2 regions of the Comamonas flocculans genome follow, and region 1 is predicted to be linked to the other one. Evidence: predicted binding sites of a transcription regulator. Region 1 holds the regulator's gene; the other holds the start of a gene.
The links. The regulator LexA, encoded in region 1, represses DNA repair genes until DNA is damaged. The targets are predictions, from matches to a motif close to ACTGTATNNNNATACAGT.

Region 1 (9,763 bases):
CGGCTGGCTGCGGCGCAGCACGCTCGGCGTGCCGGTCATCGTGGTGGGCAACGTGGTGGCGGGCGGCGCGGGCAAGACGCCGGTGGTGATTGCGCTGGTGCGCCACCTGCAGGCCAGGGGCTGGCGCCCGGGCATCGTCTCGCGCGGCCATGGGCGGCGCACGCGCGACTGCCGCGAGGTACTGCCCGCCAGCGCGCCCGCCGACGTCGGCGATGAGCCGCTGCTGCTGGCGCGGCGCACCGCCGTGCCGGTCTTCGTGGCCGCGCGGCGCGCCGATGCGGGGCGCGCGCTGCTGGCCGCGCACCCGGACTGCGACATCCTGGTCTGCGACGACGGCCTGCAGCACCTGGCGCTGGCGCGCACGCTGGACCTGTGCATCTTCAGCGAGAGCGGCGTGGGCAATGGCTGGCTGCTGCCCGCCGGCCCGCTACGCGAACCCTGGCCGCGGCCGGTGGATGCGCTGCTGTGCCACGGCGCTCCCCCCGCGCCGGCCGGCAGCGCCCCGGTATTCACGCTGCGGCGCGCGCTGGCCCCCTGCGCGGTCAATGCCGTGGGCGAGCAGCGGCCCTTGTCCAGCCTGCGCGGCCAGCCCCTGCATGCGCTGGCGGCAGTGGCCGCGCCCGAGGCCTTCTTTGCCATGCTGCGCGAGCGTGGCCTCACCCTCGCAAGCGTCGAGAGCCTGCCCGACCACTTTGCTTTCGATAGCTGGCAGCGCCCGCCACGCAAGGGTTTGGAGCTGATTTGTACCGAAAAAGACGCGGTCAAGCTCTGGCACCTGCACCCCGAGGCCTGGGCGGTGCCCCTGCAGGTCGAGCTGGAGCCGCGTTTCCTCGACTGGCTGGACGCGCGCCTGGCCCCACTATCATCGCCGCAAGCCGGAGGAAGCCATGGACCCGAAACTGCTTGAACTGCTGGTGTGCCCCGTGACCAAGGGGCCGCTGACCTACGACCGCGAGCGTCGGGAGCTCATATCGCACAGCGCGCGCCTGGCCTACCCGGTGCGCGACGGCATCCCCGTCCTGCTCGAGACCGAAGCGCGCACGCTCAGCGACGACGAGCTGGAAAAAAAGCAGTGAGCGCGGCGGCCTTCACCGTCGTCATCCCCGCGCGGCTGGCCTCCAGCCGCCTGCCGCGCAAGCCCCTGGCCGACATCGCCGGCAAGCCCATGGTGGTGCGCGTGGCCGAGCGCGCGCTGCAAAGCGCCGCCGCGCAGGTCTGGGTGGCGGCCGACGCGCCCGAGATCATCGACGCCTGCCAGGCCCACGGCGTGCAGGCGCTGCCCACGCGCGCCGACCACGCCAGCGGCAGCGACCGTCTGGCCGAAGCCTGCGCGCTGCTGGGCCTGCCCGAGGATGCGGTGGTGGTGAACGTGCAGGGCGACGAGCCGCTGATGGCGCCCGGCCTGATCGATGCCGTCGCGGCCCTGATGCACCGCCACACGCACTGCCCCATGGGCACGGCCGCACATCCGATCGCCAGCGCCGCCGACTTTGCCAACCCCAACGTGGTCAAGGTGGTGCTCGATGCCCGGGGCCGCGCCAGCTACTTCAGCCGCGCGCCCATCCCGCATGCACGCGGCGCGCAGCCGGGCGGCGCCTGGTGGCAGGGTGCGGCCGCCGCCGGGCTGGCGCCGCTGCACCACATCGGCATCTACAGCTACCGCGCGGGCTTCGTGCAGACCTTTGCACGCCTGGCGCCCGCGCCCACCGAGCAGCTCGAGCAGCTGGAGCAGCTGCGCGCGCTCTGGCACGGCCATGCGATCGCGGTGCACGTGACCACCACGGCCCCCGGCGCGGGTGTGGATACGCCGCAGGACCTGGAGCGCGTGCGCACCCTGTTTGCCGCCGGCGGCACACCTGCCTGAGAGGGCGCCCTGTAAGCGGGGCGCCAGCGCACGCGTGCTATTCTCAAACGCTGTTCACGCACGGCCTGGCGCGTGCGGCCCGATTTCAAAACTGACGAGAGAGAGTCCCCATGAAATTGATCCTGCTTGGCGCTCCCGGCGCTGGAAAAGGCACGCAGGCTGCCTTCATCTGCAAGCAATTCGGCATCCCGCAGATTTCCACCGGCGACATGCTGCGCGCCGCCGTCAAGGCAGGCACGCCGCTGGGGCTGCAGGCCAAGGCGGTCATGGACGCGGGCCAGCTCGTGAGCGACGACATCATCATCGGCCTGGTCAAGGAGCGCATCGCCGAGCCCGATTGCGCCCAGGGCTTTCTCTTCGACGGCTTTCCGCGCACCATCCCGCAGGCCGACGCGATGAAGGCGGCGGGCGTCAAGCTGGACTACGTGCTGGAGATCGACGTGCCCTTCGAGGCCATCATCGAGCGCATGAGCGGGCGGCGCAGCCACCCGGCGTCCGGGCGCACCTACCACGTGAAGTTCAACCCGCCCAAGGTCCCCGGCAAGGACGACCTGACCGGCGAGCCGCTGGTGCAGCGCGACGACGACCGCGAAGAAACCGTCCAGAAGCGCCTGCAGGTCTACAGCGACCAGACGCGCCCGCTGGTGGACTACTACCGCGACTGGGCCAGCGCCGACCCGGCCAACGCGCCCAGGTACCGTGCCATCAACGGTCTGGGCAGCGTGGACGAGATCACCGCGCGCGCGCTCGAGGCGCTGAGCCACTGACGAAGGGCCGGCGCGCCGTCCGCGCGTTCAGGCTTCCTCCATCAACTCCAGCATCAGGCTGATGCGCGCCTTGACCGGGCTCAGGCCCTCGGCATCGCGCCAGGGCTGACCCGCGGTCGCCGCCATGCGCCCGAGCGGGCAGCGCGCGGCGATGCGCACCCGCACCCCGGCATCCACCGCGCGCAGGAGCGCCGGCCGCAGCGCCTGGTGCAGCGTGCCATTGCCGGTCGCGGCGACGACGATGCCGCGCACCCCGCCCGCCACCATCCAGTCGAGCAGCGCGCCGTCGCAGCCCGCATGGCTGAGGGCGATCTCCACGCGGGGCCAGGGCGTCTGGCCGAAGGCGCGGGCCTGCAGCAAGGCGCCGTGGCGCGGCGTGCCGGCCGCCGGCGGCACCCCGTGCGCCCAGCGCAGCTGCCCGGCCTCCACCCAGCCCAGCGGGCCGCTGTCCAGCGAGGCGAAGGCATCGAGCCGCTGCGGATGCAGCTTGCTCACCTCCCGCGCGCCGTGGACCGTGCCCAGTGCGCACACCAGCACGCCGCGCGCCTGCGGGTGCGCGGCCAGCAGCACCGCGTCCAGCAGGTTCTGCGGCCCGTCTGCCAGCAGCGCAGTGGCCGGGCGCATCGCGCAGGTCAGCACGACGGGCTTGTCCGCGGGCAGCAGCTCGTGCAGCAGCCAGGCGCTCTCTTCCAGCGTGTCCGTGCCATGGGTGACGACGATGCCGGCCACCTGGTCGTCGGCCAGCAGGGCTGCGCAGCGCCGCGCCAGGCGCACCCAGGTGGCGTGGTCCATGTCCTTGCTGTCGAGCTGCGCCAGCTGCTCGGCTTGCAGCGCCATGCCCGCGGCCTGTTGCAGGCCCGGCACCGCCTGCACCAGCGCCTCTACGCCCAGTTGCGCGGCCACGTAAGCATGGCCGCCGGCCGCGCCGGTGCCGGCGATGGTGCCGCCCGTGCCGAGGATCACGATCTTTTTGTCCATGGTGCTTGCAACTTTCTCAAAACTGTCGAAAAATACAGCTACTGTATCGATACACAGTCACTGACCTGTAGCCAATCCGGAGCATTTCATGACCGACCAGCCCAAACTCACCGGCCGCCAGCAGCAGATCCTCGAGCTGGTGGAGCGCGCCATCGCCCAGACCGGCGCGCCGCCCACGCGCGCCGAGATCGCGCAGCAACTGGGCTTCAAGTCGGCCAATGCCGCGGAAGAGCACCTCAAGGCGCTCGCCCGCAAGGGCGTGATCGAACTGCTCAGCGGCACCTCGCGCGGCATCCGGCTGCGCGCCAGCGCGCTGCGCCAGATCCACGCCGAGCGCGGCGTGCAGCTCGGTCTGCCGATGGCGGGGCTGGCCCAGCTCACGCTGCCGCTCATCGGCCGCGTGGCCGCGGGTTCGCCGATTCTCGCGCAGGAGCACGTCGACCAGAGCTACACCATCGAAGGCTCGCTGTTCGCGCACAAGCCGGACTACCTGCTCAAGGTGCGCGGCATGTCCATGCGCGACGCCGGCATCATGGACGGCGATCTGCTGGCGGTGCAGGCCACGCACGAGGCGCGCAGCGGCCAGATCGTCGTCGCGCGCCTGGGCGACGAGGTCACCGTCAAACGCCTGCGCCGCAGCGGCGGCCAGATCGAGCTGCTGCCGGAAAACCCCGACTACCCGGTCATTCGCGTGCATCCGGGCGAGCCGTTCGAAATCGAAGGCCTGGCGGTGGGCCTGATACGCAACACCATGCTGATGTAGGGCATGGCCGGCACGGCCGCAGGTGGCGGGCGTCTGGCCGGGCGCGGCGCACGAGGCGCCGCCCATGGCCAACCCTGGGGCGTGCTTTTTCCATGGCAATCCTGCCTGTGTTCAAACCCGATGGAGTCTCACATGCAGCTTGTTCAACCCACTCAGGCGTCGCTCCCCTTTTTTGCCGCTGCGGCGCGCGACAACGTGATCGTGCTGCGGCCCGCTGCGCGCAAACCCGCCGGCGCGCCGCTGGCCGCCACGGGCCCCATGGCCCACCACCGTCCGCTGCGCCTGGTGGTGCGGCATGCGGACGATGGCTCCTGCCGGCTCATGGCTTCGGGCCGGCTGGCCGACGTCTGCGCCGAGCTCAACCGCCTGGCGCTGGCCTGAGGCACGGCAGGCGCGGGCCGGGGCGCAGCGCGGCAAGGGGCCAGCCAAGGCAGCCACGGGCCGGCCGGCGCCGCTGCTTCAGAACTGCAGCTGGGCCCAGATCTTGTCCAGGCGCTTGCTGCTCGCGGGGTAAGGGGTGCGCAGTTCCTGGGCGAAAAAGCCCACGCGCAGCTCCTGCAGCATCCAGCGGTATTCCTGCATGCGCGCGTCTTCCTGGCCCTTGCGCTCGGCCAACAGGCGCCAGTAGCGCTGCTCCAGCGGCTGCAGCTCGCGCGTCCTGGCTTCGTCGCGCGCGGGGTCGGCGCGCAGCTTGTCCAGGCGCAGCACGATGGCCTTGAGGTAGCGCGGGTAGTGCTGCAGCTGCGTCCACGGGGTTTCCAGCAGGAAGTTCTTGCCCATCAGGATCTGCAGCTGGCGGCCGGTGTCCTGCGTGGCCAGCGGGGCGTTGCGCGTTTCCTTGATCTTGCGCTGGGCCAGTGCGTATTCCTGCAGGACGGCCGCGCACAGGCGCGCCACTTCGTTGGCGATCAGGGTCAGGCGCGCGCGCCCTTCCTGGATGCGCCGGGCAAAGTCCTGCGCGTTCGCCGGCAGCGGCGGCTGCAGGAAGGCGCGCTCCAGCGCCACGTCGATGATCTGCCGCTGCAATTCGTCCTGGGTGCCCAGCGGCATGTAGGCCACGGCCATGCGCTGCAGGTCGGGGATGTTTTTGGCCAGGTACTTGAGCGCGTCCCTGATCTGCAGCGCCACCAGGCGCCGTAGGCCCACGCGGTGGCGCGCGGCGGCCACCTCGGGCTCGTCGAAGACCTCGATGCCCACGCCCTCGCCGCGGTCGATCAGGGCCGGAAAGCCCACCAGGCTCTGGCCGGCGCGCCGGATCTCCAGCAGCTCGGGCAGCTCGCCAAAGGTCCATGCGGTGTAGAGCGCATCGGCGGGCTGGACGGGGGCGATCTCTTTTTCAGGAGCTGCTGGCGCTTGTCTGGCAAGGTTTTCAGACGGTTTTATATATGAAACTGGCTCTGGCTGTGCGCTACCAGCTATCTTCAATGAAGCAAGCGCCTGGAAGGCGCCGCGCGCCTGGCCGCCCCACTGCGCCTTGAGCGTGGCCAGTTGCCGCCCCTGGCCGAGCTGGCGGCCGTGCTCGTCCACCACGCGAAAGTTCATGAACAGGTGCGGGCTGAGCATGTCCAGCTTGAAGTCCGCCATCTTGATGTCCAGCCCGGTTTCCTCGCGCGCCTGCTTGAGCAGCACGTCCAGCAAGCCGCCCTGTTCGCGTCCGCCGCGCGCGAGCAGGAGCTCGGCCAGGCGCCGGGCGTTTTCCGCCAGCGGCACGAAGCGGCTGCGCGGGCGCTGCGGCAGGCTCTTGAGCAGCGCCTGGATCTTGTCCTTGAGCATGCCGGGCACCAGCCACTGCGCGTCGTCTTCGCTCGCCTGGTTCAGGGCGAACAGCGGCAGCGTCAGCGTCACGCCGTCGCGCGCGTCGCCGGGCGCGTGCAGATAGCTTGCGGCGCAGTCCACGCCGCCCAGGCGCACCAGCCTGGGAAAGCGCTCGCTGGTCACGCCCGCAGCTTCATGGCGCATGAGCTCTTCGCGCGTGATGCGCAGCAGCTGCGGCGCAGCCTTGACCGCCTGGCGGAACCATTTGTCGAAGGTGGCGCCGCTGTACACCCCTTCGGGAATGGCCTGGTCGTAGAAGGCGTAGATCAGCTCGTCGTCCACCAGCACGTCCTGGCGGCGGCTCTTGTGCTCGAGCTCCTGCACCTTGTGCACCGCCTTGCGGTTGGCGGCCAGAAACGGCCAGTCGCTCTCCCACTCGCCCTCCACCAGCGCGCGGCGGATGAAGAGCTGGCGCGCCTCGCGCGGGTCCACGCGGCCATAGCTCACGGCCCGGTGGCTGTAGACCACCAGGCCGTAGAGCGTGGCGCGCTCCAGCGCGATCACGTCCTCCTGCTTCTTGCTCCAGTGCGGCTCCAGCAGCTGCTTCTTCAAGAGGTGCGCGCCCACCTCCTCCAGCCACTGCGGCTCGATGGCCGCGATGCCGCGCCCGTACAGGCGCGAGGTCTGCACCTGCTCGGCCGCAACGATCCAGCGCCCGGGCCTTTTGGACAGGTGCGCGCCAGGGTGCGGATGAAACTTGATGCCGTGCGCGCCCAGCCAGGCGTCCGCGTCTTCCGCCTTGAAGCCGATGTTGCCCAGCAGCCCCGCCAGCATGGACAGGTGCACCGACTCATAGCCCGCCGCCTGCGTGTTCAGCGGCCAGCGCTGCTCGCGCACCACGGTGAGCAGCTGGCTGTGGATGTCGCGCCATTCGCGCACGCGGCGCACGTTCAGGTAGTTCTGGCGCAGCAGCTGCTCCCATTGGCGGTTGCTCAGCTTGTGGGTGTCGCCTGGCGGGGAGATGGTTTGGGCGCCCCCCGGGGAAGATTGCTTGTCCGGGGGGCGCTGGCCCCCACCCCTGCCCTCCCCCAGAGGGGGAGGGGGCGAGCTTCCGCTGCTCTGGTCTGCACTCCTTCCCCCTCCGGGGGAAGGTCGCGATGGGGGCCGTCCCCGCTTTCCCACCGGCAGGAACGCCTGGCTGCGCGCATTCGCCGCCGCCACCTGCCCCGCGGCCGCCATCTCCCGGCGCGACTGCGCCACCACCTTGCCTCCGCGCGCATCGTGCAGCCAGTTCCACAGCCGCACGTAGCCGCTGAACTCGCTCTTGTCGTCGTCGAACTTGGCATGCGCCTGGTCCGCCTGCGCCTGGGCCTCCAGCGGGCGGTCGCGCACGTCCTGCACCGACAGCGCGGCGGCTATCACCAGCACCTCGGCCAGCGCGCCCCGGCCGCGCGCCTCCACGATCATGCGGCCCACGCGGGGGTCCAGCGGCAGGCGGGCGAGCTCGCGCCCCATGGGCTGCAGCGCGCCCTGCTCGTCCACCGCGCCCAGCTCCTGCAAGAGCTGGTAGCCGTCGGCAATCGCCCGGCCGGAGGGCGCTTCGAGGAAGGGGAAATTGACCACGTCGCCCAGCCCGAGCGACTTCATGCGCAGGATCACGCCGGCCAGCGACGAGCGCAGGATCTCCGGGTCGGTAAAGCGCTCGCGCTGGTTGAAGTCCGCCTCGTCGTACAGGCGGATGCAGATGCCGTTGGCCACGCGCCCGCAGCGCCCCGCGCGCTGGTTGGCCGCGGCCTGGCTGATGGGCTCGACCAGCAGCTGCTCCACCTTGCTCCTGAAGGAATAGCGCTTGACGCGCGCCGTACCTGCGTCAATCACGTATTTGATGCCCGGCACGGTGAGCGAGGTTTCGGCCACGTTGGTCGCCAGCACGATGCGCCGCCCGCCGTGGTGCTCGAAGATGCGGTCCTGCTCGGCCTGCGACAGGCGCGAAAAGAGCGGCAGCACCTCGGCGCTGCGCAGCGCCGGCAGGTGCTGCAAATGCTTTTTCAGGTGGTCGGCCGCCTCGCGGATTTCACGCTCGCCGGGCAGGAAGACCAGAATGTCGCCGCCCTGCCCGCCGCCTGCCCAAAGCTCATCGACCGCGTCGGCGATCGCGTCGCTCAGGTCGTAGTCTTTTTTCTCTTCCCAGGGGCGCCAGCGCAACTCCACCGGCCAGGTGCGCCCGGAGACCATGATGACCGGTGCCGGCACCCCCCGGGCGTCGGCGAAGTGCCGGGCAAACCGCTCGGCATCGATGGTGGCCGAAGTGACCACCACCTTCAGATCGGGGCGGCGCGGCAGGATCTGCCTGAGGTAGCCGAGCAGAAAATCGATGTTCAGGCTGCGCTCGTGCGCCTCGTCGATGATCAGGGTGTCGTACGCTTGGAGCAGCGGGTCGCCCTGCGTCTCGGCCAGCAGGATGCCGTCGGTCATCAGCTTGACCGAGGCGCCCTTTTGCAGCGTGTCGGAAAAGCGTACCTTGTAGCCCACCACCTCGCCCAGCGGCGTGTTCAGCTCCTGCGCGATGCGCTTGGCCACGCTGCTGGCCGCGATGCGCCTGGGCTGCGTGTGCCCGATCAGCCGGGGCCGCTCGCCCGGGCGGGCGTTCATCGCGCCGCGCCCCAGGGCGAGAGCCATCTTGGGCAGCTGGGTGGTTTTGCCGGAGCCGGTTTCGCCGCAGACGATGACCACCTGGTGGGCGCGCATCGCCTCCATGATGTCCTCGCGGCGGGCAGAGACGGGAAGGGATTCGGGGAAGCGGATGTCTGGCGCCATGAAGCGCCCGATTATCCCAAGCCATGCGCGGCCCCGCCCGGGGCGCCGCGCTCTTCATCGCCGGCGCGGCGCCACCAGCCGCCGGCGCGCGCGTTCCGGGGCGTGAATGCAACGCTGTAACACCTTGACGCCCGCCGGCGCGCAGCCCTTGCCTACGATGCCGCGGCCCGCCTCGCGCCAGCGCTGCGCCCGGGCGCACCACTGCAAGGAGGGAGGACAAGATGCACCAACACCTGTGGCTGGCGCTCATGCTGGCCGTGGCGCTCGTCAGCGGCTGCGGCGGAGGCTCTTCGGGAGAGCCGCCGGCGCCAGGCCCGACCCCGATACCGACCCCGGAGCCCTCCCCCATCCCTCCCGGCGCCGAGCTGTTCGTGCCGCCCGTGGCGCGGGGCGCCGTGGACGTCAGGCTGCACCCTGGCGCCACGGTGCGTGCGGGCAGCAGCGTGCTGCTCGCCTTCGGGCTGCCGTTTCCACGCGGCTTCGTGAGCGACCCTGCGCAGATCCGCGTGACCGACGGCCAGGGTGGCGAGATCGCCTCCGCGGTGCAGGTGCTCGCGCCCTGGCGCAGCCTGGGCACGGCAGCGGGCGATGGCTCGATACGCGCGGCGCTGGTCTACCTCGAATACCGCTTTGCGGACGGCGCCCCGGCCACCATCCAGGTGCACTGGGGCGCGCCGCGCACACGCACCCTGGCCGGGCCGCTGCCGGCACCGGCCGCGCTGTGGGCCCGCATTGCCGACGGGCCTGATCCAAACGAATACCCGGCCGCGGACGACATCCGCGAACCCGCAGTCTATGCGACGCTGCCCCCTGCGTGGC
Region 2 (9,763 bases), 1.6 Mb from region 1:
GTCGCTCGGGCGTTTTGCCAGTGAAGAGGCGGCGCAGCGCGGACTGGCCGACCTGGTGGCGCGCGGGGTGCGCACCGCCCGCGTGGTGCAGGAGCGTGCCGCGCAGCCGCGCTACACGCTGGTGCTGCCCGCGGCCACCGCCGCGCTGCGCGCGCAGCTCGACGCGCTGGCGCTGCGCTGGGACGACACGCCGCTGCAGGTTTGTACCTGAGGAGCCAGGCTGCAGCCAGCCGTCAGGCGATGGGCAGTCCGCGCGGCTGAGCCAGCGGCGCGAAACGCACCGTGAAGCGCGTGCCCGGCTGCGCGCTGCCGGGGTGGAGCTGGTCCAGCTGCACGCTGGCGCGGTGCTGGCGCACGATCTCGCGCACGATGGGCAAGCCCAGGCCCGAGCCATCGGCCTCGTGTCCGAGCGAGCGGTAGAACGGCTGGAAGATGAGTTCGCGCTCCTCTTCGGCAATGCCCGGCCCGGAGTTTTCCACCTGCAGCAGCAGCACCTGGCCGAAGGGGTCGGTCACCACGCGCGCGGTGACCACGCCGGGGCTGGCGTCGCTCGAGGGCGTGTAGTTGATGGCGTTGTCCAGCAGGTTGCGCACCAGCTCGGACAGCAGCGTGGCGTTGCCCTCCATCCACACGCCCGGGGCTTCGGGCGGCGCGCCGTCGTAGCCCAGGTCGATGTGCTTGGCCAGCGCCCGCGGCACGCTGTCGTGCACCACGTCGATCACCAGCTGCGCCAGGTTCAGGCGCTGGCGCTGCAGGGTGCTCGCGCCGCCCTCGGCACGCGCCAGCGCCAGCAGCTGGTTGACCGCATGCGTGGCGCGCACCGAGGCGCGGCCGATCTGCAGCAGCGACTTCTTGAGCTCCTCCGCGCTGGTGTCGCGCCGCTGGGCCAGGTCGGCCTGCATGCGCAGCCCCGCCAGCGGCGTCTTGAGCTGGTGCGCGGCGTCGGCCAGAAAGCGTTTTTGCGTAGCCACCGACTCGTGCAGGCGCTCGAGCAGGTCGTTGACCGAATCGACCAGCGGCGCCACCTCCAGCGGCACCGCCTTGTTGTCCAGCGGCGAGAGGTCGCCGGGCTTGCGCCGGCGGATGCGGTCTTCGAGCTGGTGCAGCGGCTTGATGCCGCGCGTGAGCGCCAGCCACACCAGCAGCAGCGCCAGCGGCAGCACGAAGAGCTGGGGCAGCAGCACGCCCTTGATGATTTCCGTGGCCAGCACGCTGCGCTTGGAGCGCGTCTCCGCCACCTGCACCAGCGCCGGATGGAAGTCCGCCTTGGGCAGATGCACCCAGATGTAGGCCACGCGCACGTCGGCGCCGCGCAGCTCATCGTCGCGCAGCTGCACCTCGTCGGCGGCCACCAGGGCGTCGGCCGGCGGCTGGGGCAGGTCGCGTTCGCCGGCAAGCACCGCGCCACTGGGCGCGCGCACCTGAAAGTAGACCACGTCCGACTCGTCGGCGCGCAGCACGCCGGCGTCGGTATTGGCCAGGTTCACGCGCACCAGCCCGTCCTGCACGCTGAGCAGCTCGGCCAGCGCGTAGGCGTTGTATTCCAGCGTGCGGTCAAACGGCTTGTTGGCCAGGTCCTGGGCGACGAACCAGGTCAGCGCCAGGCTGATGGGCCACAGCAGCAGCAGCGGGGTGAGCATCCAGTCCAGGATCTCGCCAAAGAGCGAGCGCTGCTCGGTGCGTTTCATGCAAAAACCGGTGCAAACCCTTGTCAGGTATGCGCTGGCCCCTCTGATTTTTGCAGCATCATGGCTCGATTTTCTGCAGGCAATAGCCCAGGCCGCGCACCGTGGCGATGCGCACCGGGCCGCGCTCTATCTTCTTGCGCAGGCGGTGCACATAGACCTCGATGGCGTTGTTGCTGACTTCTTCGCCCCATTCGCACAGGTGCTCGACGAGCTGGTCCTTGGACACCAGGCGCCCGGTGCGCTGCAGCAGGATTTCCAGCACGCCGAGCTCGCGCCCGGACAGCTCCACCACCTCGCCATCGATGCTGGCCATGCGGCCCACCTGGTCGTAGGTCAGCGGGCCGTGGCGCAGCACATTGGTGGTCGTGCCCAGGCTGCGGCGGGTCAGCGCCCGCACGCGCGCCTCGAGCTCCTGCAGCGAGAACGGCTTGGCCATGTAGTCGTCGGCGCCCAGGTCCAGACCCTTGACGCGCTCTTCCACGCTGTCGGCCGCCGTGAGGATCAGCACCGGCAGCGGCGAGGAACGCGCGCGCAGGCGCTTGAGCACTTCCAGGCCATGCATGCGCGGCAGGCCCAGGTCGAGGATCAGCAGGTCGAACTCGTGGTTGGTCATCAGTGCCGCGTCGGCTTCGCTGCCGTTGGCCACATGGTCCACCACGGCGCCGGCCGCGCGCAGCGAGCGCAACAGGGCGTCGGCGAGGACCTGGTCGTCTTCGGCGATGAGGATGCGCATGCGGGACTGTCTCCTGGTGCGAAATGCTGGGGGCAGCACGGCGGGCGCTGGAGCGCCTTCGAGTGCCCAAATTCTAGGCGAGCCCGGCACCCCCCGGTTCAGCGCCCCGCGGCCGCGCCGTAGGCTTCCAGGCCGAGCAGAACCACCGCGGCCACCTCGTCACCCACTTCGGCGCGAAATTCCTCCTGGGCCCGCTCCACGCTGGCGCGAAAGGCCGCCAGCCAGGCCAGGCCCGTGGCGGTAAAGCGCACGATGCGGGCGCGCGCGTCGAGTGGATCGGGCTCGCGCACCACCAGGCCCCAGGCTTCGCACTGCGCCACCAGCGTGGCCATGGCCTGCTTGCTCATGCCGGCGCGCTCGGCCAGGTCGGTCAGCCGGTCGCCGCGCAGCGACAGGTGGCGCGTGATGTGGATGTGCGCCGCGCCCACCTTCTCGCGCGCCGCCAGGTTGGACAGCGCCAGCGGCACCTGCACATCGCGCGCCATGAGCTGCAGCACGCGCGCGTCGAAGCGCCGGGCGGCATGCCCAAGCAGCCGCCCCAGGTGGGACTGGCGCCAGCGCTCGTCGGGCGGGGTCGGTTCAGGCACGGCTTGATTGTCAGGCAAACTGACCAATTATTAGTGGAAATTTCTTTTATCACCCCTACACTACTGTTCAACCATCCAGTATTCACCGTCCTTCAGCAGGAGTTCAGCATGGACACGGCAAGCAAGACCACCCCCGCACAAACCGAAAAGGCCAAGGCCCTGGCCGCCGCGCTCGCGCAGATCGAAAAGCAGTTCGGCAAGGGCACCATCATGCGCCTGGGCGAAGGCGAAGCCATCGAGGACATCCAGGTCGTCTCCACCGGCTCGCTCGGCCTGGATATCGCGCTGGGCGTGGGCGGCCTGCCGCGCGGCAGAGTGGTCGAGATCTACGGGCCGGAAAGCTCGGGCAAGACCACGCTCACGCTGCAGGTGATTGCCGAGATGCAAAAGCAGGGCGGCACCTGCGCCTTCATCGACGCCGAGCACGCGCTCGATACCAGCTATGCGCAAAAGCTCGGCGTGAACGTCAACGACATCCTGATCAGCCAGCCCGATACCGGCGAGCAGGCGCTGGAAATCGTCGATTCGCTGGTGCGCTCCGGCGCGGTCGACCTGATCGTGGTCGACTCGGTCGCCGCCCTGGTGCCCAAGGCCGAGATCGAAGGCGACATGGGCGACAGCCTGCCCGGCCTGCAGGCGCGCCTCATGAGCCAGGCGCTGCGCAAGCTCACCGCCACCATCAAGAAGACCAACTGCATGGTGATCTTCATCAACCAGATCCGCATGAAGATCGGCGTGATGTTCGGCAGCCCCGAAACCACCACCGGCGGCAACGCGCTCAAGTTCTACGCCTCGGTGCGCCTGGACATCCGGCGCATAGGCACGCTCAAGAAGGGCGACCAGGCGATAGGCAACGAAACCCGCGTCAAGGTGGTCAAGAACAAGGTCAGCCCGCCGTTCAAGACGGCCGAGTTCGACATCCTGTTCGGCGAGGGCATCTCGCGCGAGGGCGAGATCATCGACATGGGGGTGAACGCGCGCATCCTGGAAAAGAGCGGCGCCTGGTATGCCTACAACGGCGAGAAGATCGGCCAGGGGCGCGACAACGCGCGCGAATTCCTGCGTGAGAACCCCGACCTGGCCCACGAGATCGAGAACAAGGTGCGCGAGGGCCTGGGCATCGCGCTGCTGCCCGCGCTGGGCAAGCCCAAGAAGGGCGAAAAAGCCGACAAGGCGGGCAAGGACGCACCGGTGGCGGCAGAGCCGTAGGCCGCGGCCCGCGCCGCTGCGGCGCGGACCCGGACGAAGACCCACAGGTCTGGAATTCTGGTCAAAACCGCCTCAAACCCTTGCTGGTCAGGCGCAAACAGCTCTCCTTTTTGTAGATGAAATCTCCTCCTACGCTCAAGGCCCGCGCGCTGCGCCTGCTCGCGCAGCGCGAGCACTCGCGCGCCGAGCTCATGGCCAAGCTCTCGCGCCATGTGCAGGAGGGCGAAGACCTGAGCGCGCTGCTGGACACGCTGGCGGCCAAGGGCTTCATCGACGAGGCGCGGGTGGCCGAATCGCTGCTGCACCGGCGCGCGCCGCTGCTGGGCAGCCAGCGCGTGCTGCAGGAGCTGCGCAGCAAGGGACTGAGCGAAGAGCTGCTGCGCGCCAGCGCCGAGCAGCTGACGGGCACGGAGGTGGCGCGCGCGCTGGCGGTCTGGCGCAAGCGCTTTGGCGGCGGCCCGGCGCCCGCCGATGCCCGCGAACGGGCGCGGCAGATGCGCTTTCTCGCGGCGCGCGGGTTTTCCGGCGAAACGGTGCGCCGCGCGCTGGCGCGGGCCGGCGAGCCCGAATCCGGACCAGAGCCCGAACCCGGCTGCGCGCCCTGAAGCCGCGCACCGGCGCGCCCGCCGGCGCCGCGCTCAGCCCGGCACGGGGCCGCCGGCGCCGTCCGGCGCAGCCATCTCCAGCTGCATCTGCACCCGGCTCACCAGCGCCTGCACGCTGGCGCGGCGCGTCTCCATGACGTAGTGCGCCACCTCGCGGTACAGCGGGTCGCGCTCGCGAAACAGCAGACGCAGGCGCTCCTGCGGGTTGTCCACCTGCAGCAGCGGGCGCTTGCGGTCGTGGCGCAGGCGGTGAAAGATCTCGTCGGCGTTGGCGCGCAGGTAGAACACCGGCGCGCAGTGCGTGCGCAGCAGCGCGCGGTTGTCGGCGCGCAGCACCACGCCGCCGCCAGTGGACAGCACGATGGGGCCGGGCTGCGCAGCCAGCTCGGCCAGCAGCGCGGCTTCGTGCGCGCGAAACGCGGCTTCGCCCCGGGCTTCGAAGTAGCTGCGGATGCTGCAGCCCAGGCGCTGCTCCAGCTGCTGGTCCATGTCCACGAAGTCGCAGCCCAGCCGCCGCGCCAGGTGGCGGCCCACCGTGGATTTGCCCGAACCCGGCATGCCCACCAGGGTGCAGCGCGTTGCCATAGCCTATGCTCCGTCAAAAGTTGCTGTCGCTCGCGCGCCCGCGCGGGGCGCGCGACGCTTTTTATACTCGCCCGATGTCCGCTTCCCATCAGGCCACGGGGCTGCAAGGCCCCTGGCGCCGGGTGATTTACGTCACCATCTACGAGATCATCGCCATCATCGCATCCGGCCTGCTCTTCATCGCCATAGGGCAGCAGCCAGGCGAGTCCGGCGTGATGGCGGTGGCCGCCTCGGTCATCGCGGTGGTCTGGAACGTCTCCTTCAACGCTGCCTTCGAATGGTGGGAGACGCGCCAGGCGGTCAAGGGCCGCTCGGTCGCGCGGCGCGTGGCGCACGCGATCGGCTTCGAAGGGGGGCTGGCGCTGATCCTGATTCCGCTGATGGCCTGGTGGTTTGGCGTCACGCTCTGGCAGGCGCTGGTGATGGAAGGCGCGCTGGTGGTCTTCTTTCTTGTCTACACCTATGTCTTCAACTGGGTGTTCGACCACTTTTTCGGGCTGCCCGCTTCGGCGCAGGCGGGCGCGTGAGCACGCCGCCGAGCAGCGCCGCCAGGCACTGCTCTATCACCTCTTCGGCGCTGTAGGCGCCGTCGCTCTGGTACCAGCGCCCTATCCAGCTGAGCGCGCCGGCGATCACGAAGGCCATGATCTTGGGGTCGCAGGGCGCGATCGAGCCTTCTTCCACACCCTGCGCGACCAGGCGGCGAAAGGCCAGGTCGATCTCCGACTTCATGCGCCTGAGCTCGCGCCGGCTGGGTTCGGGCACCTCTTCATCGCCCACGCGGATCAGGCACATGCCAAAGGGCTGCACCACGATCTCGGCATAGACCTGCATGCAGGCGCGCAGTTGATCGAGCGCATTGCCGCCCGCCTGGCGCGAGGCCTCTATGCCGTCGAGCGTCATGTGCAGGCCCTTGCGCACGCATTCGAGCAGGATTTCGTCCTTGTTCTTGACGTAGTAGTAGAGCGTGGGCTTGGTGACGTGCAGGCGCGCGGCGATGTCGTCCAGCGAGGTGGCGTGAAAGCCGCGCTCGTTGAACATCTGGGCGGCGGTGGTGAGCACCGCATTGCGTTTGGCCTCGCGCTGCTGCGCGCGTCCGGTCGGCGCGGCCCAGGGGGAAACCACGTGCGCTGCCGGATCTGCCGCTCGCCCGCGCGCACCCACGCTGCGGGGCGGCACTTTTCGCTGTTCAGCCATGTCGCCTTCCTGACCTCATTCGGGTAAGTCCTGATGCCTTGGGGCGGGACTTTGTCCAGAATTTACTTTCAAGTAACAAGTTTACGCCCGGGTAGATTTTTCCATACGCGAACAAACCCTGAGATGCAGACCCCACCACACCGGGAGGCCGCAAGCGCCTCCCCCCTGCTTGAAGCCCGTGGCGTGACGCTCGCCTTCGGTGGCGTGCGCGCGCTCTCGGACGTGGGCTTTGCGGTGCAGCCCGGCACCATCACCGCCGTCATCGGCCCCAATGGCGCGGGCAAGACCTCGCTGTTCAACACCATTTCGGGTTTTTACCGGCCGGCCCAGGGCAGCATCGTGTTCAAGGGCCAGGACATCACCCGCGTGCCGGCGCCGCGGCGGGCAAAGATGGGGCTGGGGCGCAGCTTTCAGAACATCGCCCTGTTTCGCGGCATGACGGTGCTGGACAATATCAAGCTCGGGCGCCATGCGCACCTGAAGACCAACGTGCTCGACGCCCTGCTCTACGTGGGCCGCGCACGGCGCGAAGAGGCGCTGCTGCGCCGCGAGGTGGAGGAGCGCATCATCGACTTCCTGGAGATCGACCACATCCGCCACGCGCCGGTCTCGGCCCTGTCCTACGGTCTGCAAAAGCGCGTGGAGATGGCGCGGGCGCTGGCCATGCAGCCGGAAATATTGATGCTGGACGAGCCCGTGGCCGGCATGAACCGCGAGGAAACCGAGGACATGGCGCGCTTCATCCTGGACGTGCGCGCCGAATGGGGCGTGACGGTGCTGATGGTGGAGCACGACATGGGCATGGTGATGGACTTGTCCGACCACGTGGTGGTGCTGAACTTCGGCCAGGTGATCGCCAGCGGCACGCCGGCCCAGGTGCAGGCCAACCCGGAGGTGGCGCGCGCCTACCTCGGCTCGGGCGACGTGCAGAGCCTGCGCGCCAAGCTGCGCGCCGCGGCCACCGGCCGGGCGGAGGCCGCCTGATGGACTGGGGCTATCTGTTCGAGGTCTCGCTGACCGGCGTCATGGGCGGCGGCCTGTATGCGCTGGCGGGGCTGGCCTTCGTCATGGTCTACAAGGCCACGCGGGTGGTGAACCTGGCCATTGGGGAGATGCTGATGGCCGGCGGCTACCTGTTCTTCACCTTCGCCGCGATGTGGGCGCTGCCGCTGTGGCTGGCCATTCCCGCCGCGGTGCTGGCCAGCGGCGTGCTCGGCGCGGTGATCGAGCAATGCATGATCCGCCCGCTGCTGGGCGAGCCGCCGATCTCCGCCTTCATGGTGACCATCGGCCTGGGCTCGGTGTTGGTCGGCCTGGTGGAGATGATCTGGTCGGCCGACCAGCGCCGGCTGCCCGACTTCATGCCCACGCAGGCGATCACGATAGGTGAGGCCTTCCTCGCGCCCAAGGTGTTCTGGGGCGCGGTGATTGCGGCAGTCTTCATCGCGGCGGTGCTGCTGGTGTTTCGCTACTGGCGCGGCGGCGTGGCACTGCGCGCCACGGCCAGCGACCAGGCCGCGGCCTATGCGGTGGGCATCAACGTGCCGCGGGTGTTTTCGCTCTCATGGGTGGTCTCGGCCATGCTGGCGGCGGTGTCGGGCATCATCGTCGGCTCGATCGGCGGCATCTCCAGCAGCATGGGCGTGTTCGGCCTCACCGTGCTGGTGGTGGTCATCGTCGGCGGGCTGGACAGCGTACTGGGCGCGCTGGTCGCCGGCCTGCTCGTGGGTCTGGTGGAGGGCCTGGCGGGCGGCTACCTGGGCGGCGAATACAAGCTGCTGGCCACCTTCATCGTGCTGGTGTTCATCCTCATGGTGCGGCCCTACGGGCTGTTTGGCACGCACGAAATCGAGAGACTCTGATGCGCATCGGAACCCTCAAGGAAAGCTATGTCGCCGACGCGGCGCTGTTCGATTCGCGCACGCAGCATGTCTGGCTGGCGATCGGTGCGGCGGCGCTGTGCCTGTTTCCCTTCCTCGCCAACGACTACTGGCTGTACCTGGCCTGCCTGGTGGCGATCAACGTCGCCAGCAGCGCGGGGCTGAACATCCTCACCGGCTACACCGGCCTGGTGAGCCTGGGGCAGGCGGCCTTCATGGGGCTGGGCGCCTACACGGTGGCCATCCTGCAGCTGCGCTGGGGCACGCCGCTGGCCTTGAACCTGCTGGCCGCGGGCGTGGTGGCCATGCTGGGCGGCATCGTCGTGGGCGTGCCCTCGCTGCGCGTCAAGGGACTGTATCTGGCCATCGTGACGATCGCGGCCACCTTCATCGCGCATTTCCTGTTCGCCAACTTCGACTTCACCGGCGGCACCACGGGGCTGTCGATGCGTCCGGCGCGCGTCTTCGGCACGGACCTGGACACTTCGTTTCGGCTGTACTGGCTGATCGTGCCCGTGACGGTGCTGATGCTTTTCGGCGCCGCCAACCTGTTTCGCACGCGCATCGGGCGCGCCTTCATCGCCATCCGCGACCGCGACATCTCGGCCGAGGTGCTGGGCATCGCGCTGCTCAGGTACAAGCTGCTGTCGTTCGGCCTGTCGTCGTTCTACGCCGGCGTGGCGGGTGGGCTGTTCGCCTACTTCTTCCGGGTCATCACGCCCGAGAGCTTTCCGCTGTCGATGTCGATCTTTTTTCTGGCGGCGATCATCGTCGGCGGCATGGGCTCGACCCTGGGCAGCATTCTGGGCGCGGCCTTCATGACCATGGTGCCCGAGCTGCTCAAGCTGATCTTCGATCTGTTGCCGGGCGGCGCCGACCTGACGGTTTTTCTGGCGCCGGTGCGCCTGGTGATCTTCGGCCTGCTGATCATCGTCTTTCTGGTCTTCGAGCCGCTGGGGCTCGCAGAAATGTGGCGGCGCACGCGCCGCTTTTTCCACCTGTGGCCCTTCCGCAATTGAACCCGGCCACGCGCAACGACCCATCCGAGAAGGAGACAGCCATGGAGCACAAGCAGATATCCACCCGCCGCCGCAGCCTGATGCTGGGCGCCGCCGCCAGCGGCGTCGCGGCACTGACGCAGCCGCTGTCGGTGCTGGCGCAGGGGGCGGATGAAATCGTCATCGGCGGCTCCATCCCCATGACCGGCGTGTTCGCCTTTGCCGGCGTGGGCATCAACGACGGCATCCAGGATTACGTGAAGATCATCAACGACGCGGGC

Region 2: a site for LexA is predicted at 3,071-3,088, ahead of recA (recombinase RecA). Genes of this name have one in related genera too.

Annotation. Positions count from the first base shown of each region.
Region 1 is NZ_CP042344.1:3,288,882-3,298,644, reverse strand. It holds gene lpxK (tetraacyldisaccharide 4'-kinase) at 1-907, shown strand, start outside; gene FOZ74_RS15810 (Trm112 family protein) at 888-1,076, shown strand; gene kdsB (3-deoxy-manno-octulosonate cytidylyltransferase) at 1,073-1,864, shown strand; gene adk (adenylate kinase) at 1,975-2,631, shown strand; gene FOZ74_RS15795 (asparaginase) at 2,659-3,609, opposite strand; gene lexA (transcriptional repressor LexA) at 3,698-4,372, shown strand; gene FOZ74_RS15785 (hypothetical protein) at 4,505-4,753, shown strand; gene hrpA (ATP-dependent RNA helicase HrpA) at 4,832-8,944, opposite strand; gene FOZ74_RS15775 (hypothetical protein) at 9,166-9,763, shown strand, end outside.
Region 2 is NZ_CP042344.1:1,525,230-1,534,992, forward strand. It holds gene FOZ74_RS07410 (SPOR domain-containing protein) at 1-211, shown strand, start outside; gene FOZ74_RS07415 (sensor histidine kinase N-terminal domain-containing protein) at 234-1,688, opposite strand; gene FOZ74_RS07420 (response regulator transcription factor) at 1,747-2,421, opposite strand; gene FOZ74_RS07425 (MarR family winged helix-turn-helix transcriptional regulator) at 2,520-3,008, opposite strand; gene recA (recombinase RecA) at 3,117-4,217, shown strand; gene recX (recombination regulator RecX) at 4,334-4,822, shown strand; gene FOZ74_RS07440 (shikimate kinase) at 4,856-5,407, opposite strand; gene FOZ74_RS07445 (PACE efflux transporter) at 5,482-5,934, shown strand; gene FOZ74_RS07450 (TetR/AcrR family transcriptional regulator) at 5,876-6,604, opposite strand; gene FOZ74_RS07455 (ABC transporter ATP-binding protein) at 6,728-7,588, shown strand; gene FOZ74_RS07460 (branched-chain amino acid ABC transporter permease) at 7,588-8,466, shown strand; gene FOZ74_RS07465 (branched-chain amino acid ABC transporter permease) at 8,466-9,503, shown strand; gene FOZ74_RS07470 (ABC transporter substrate-binding protein) at 9,545-9,763, shown strand, end outside.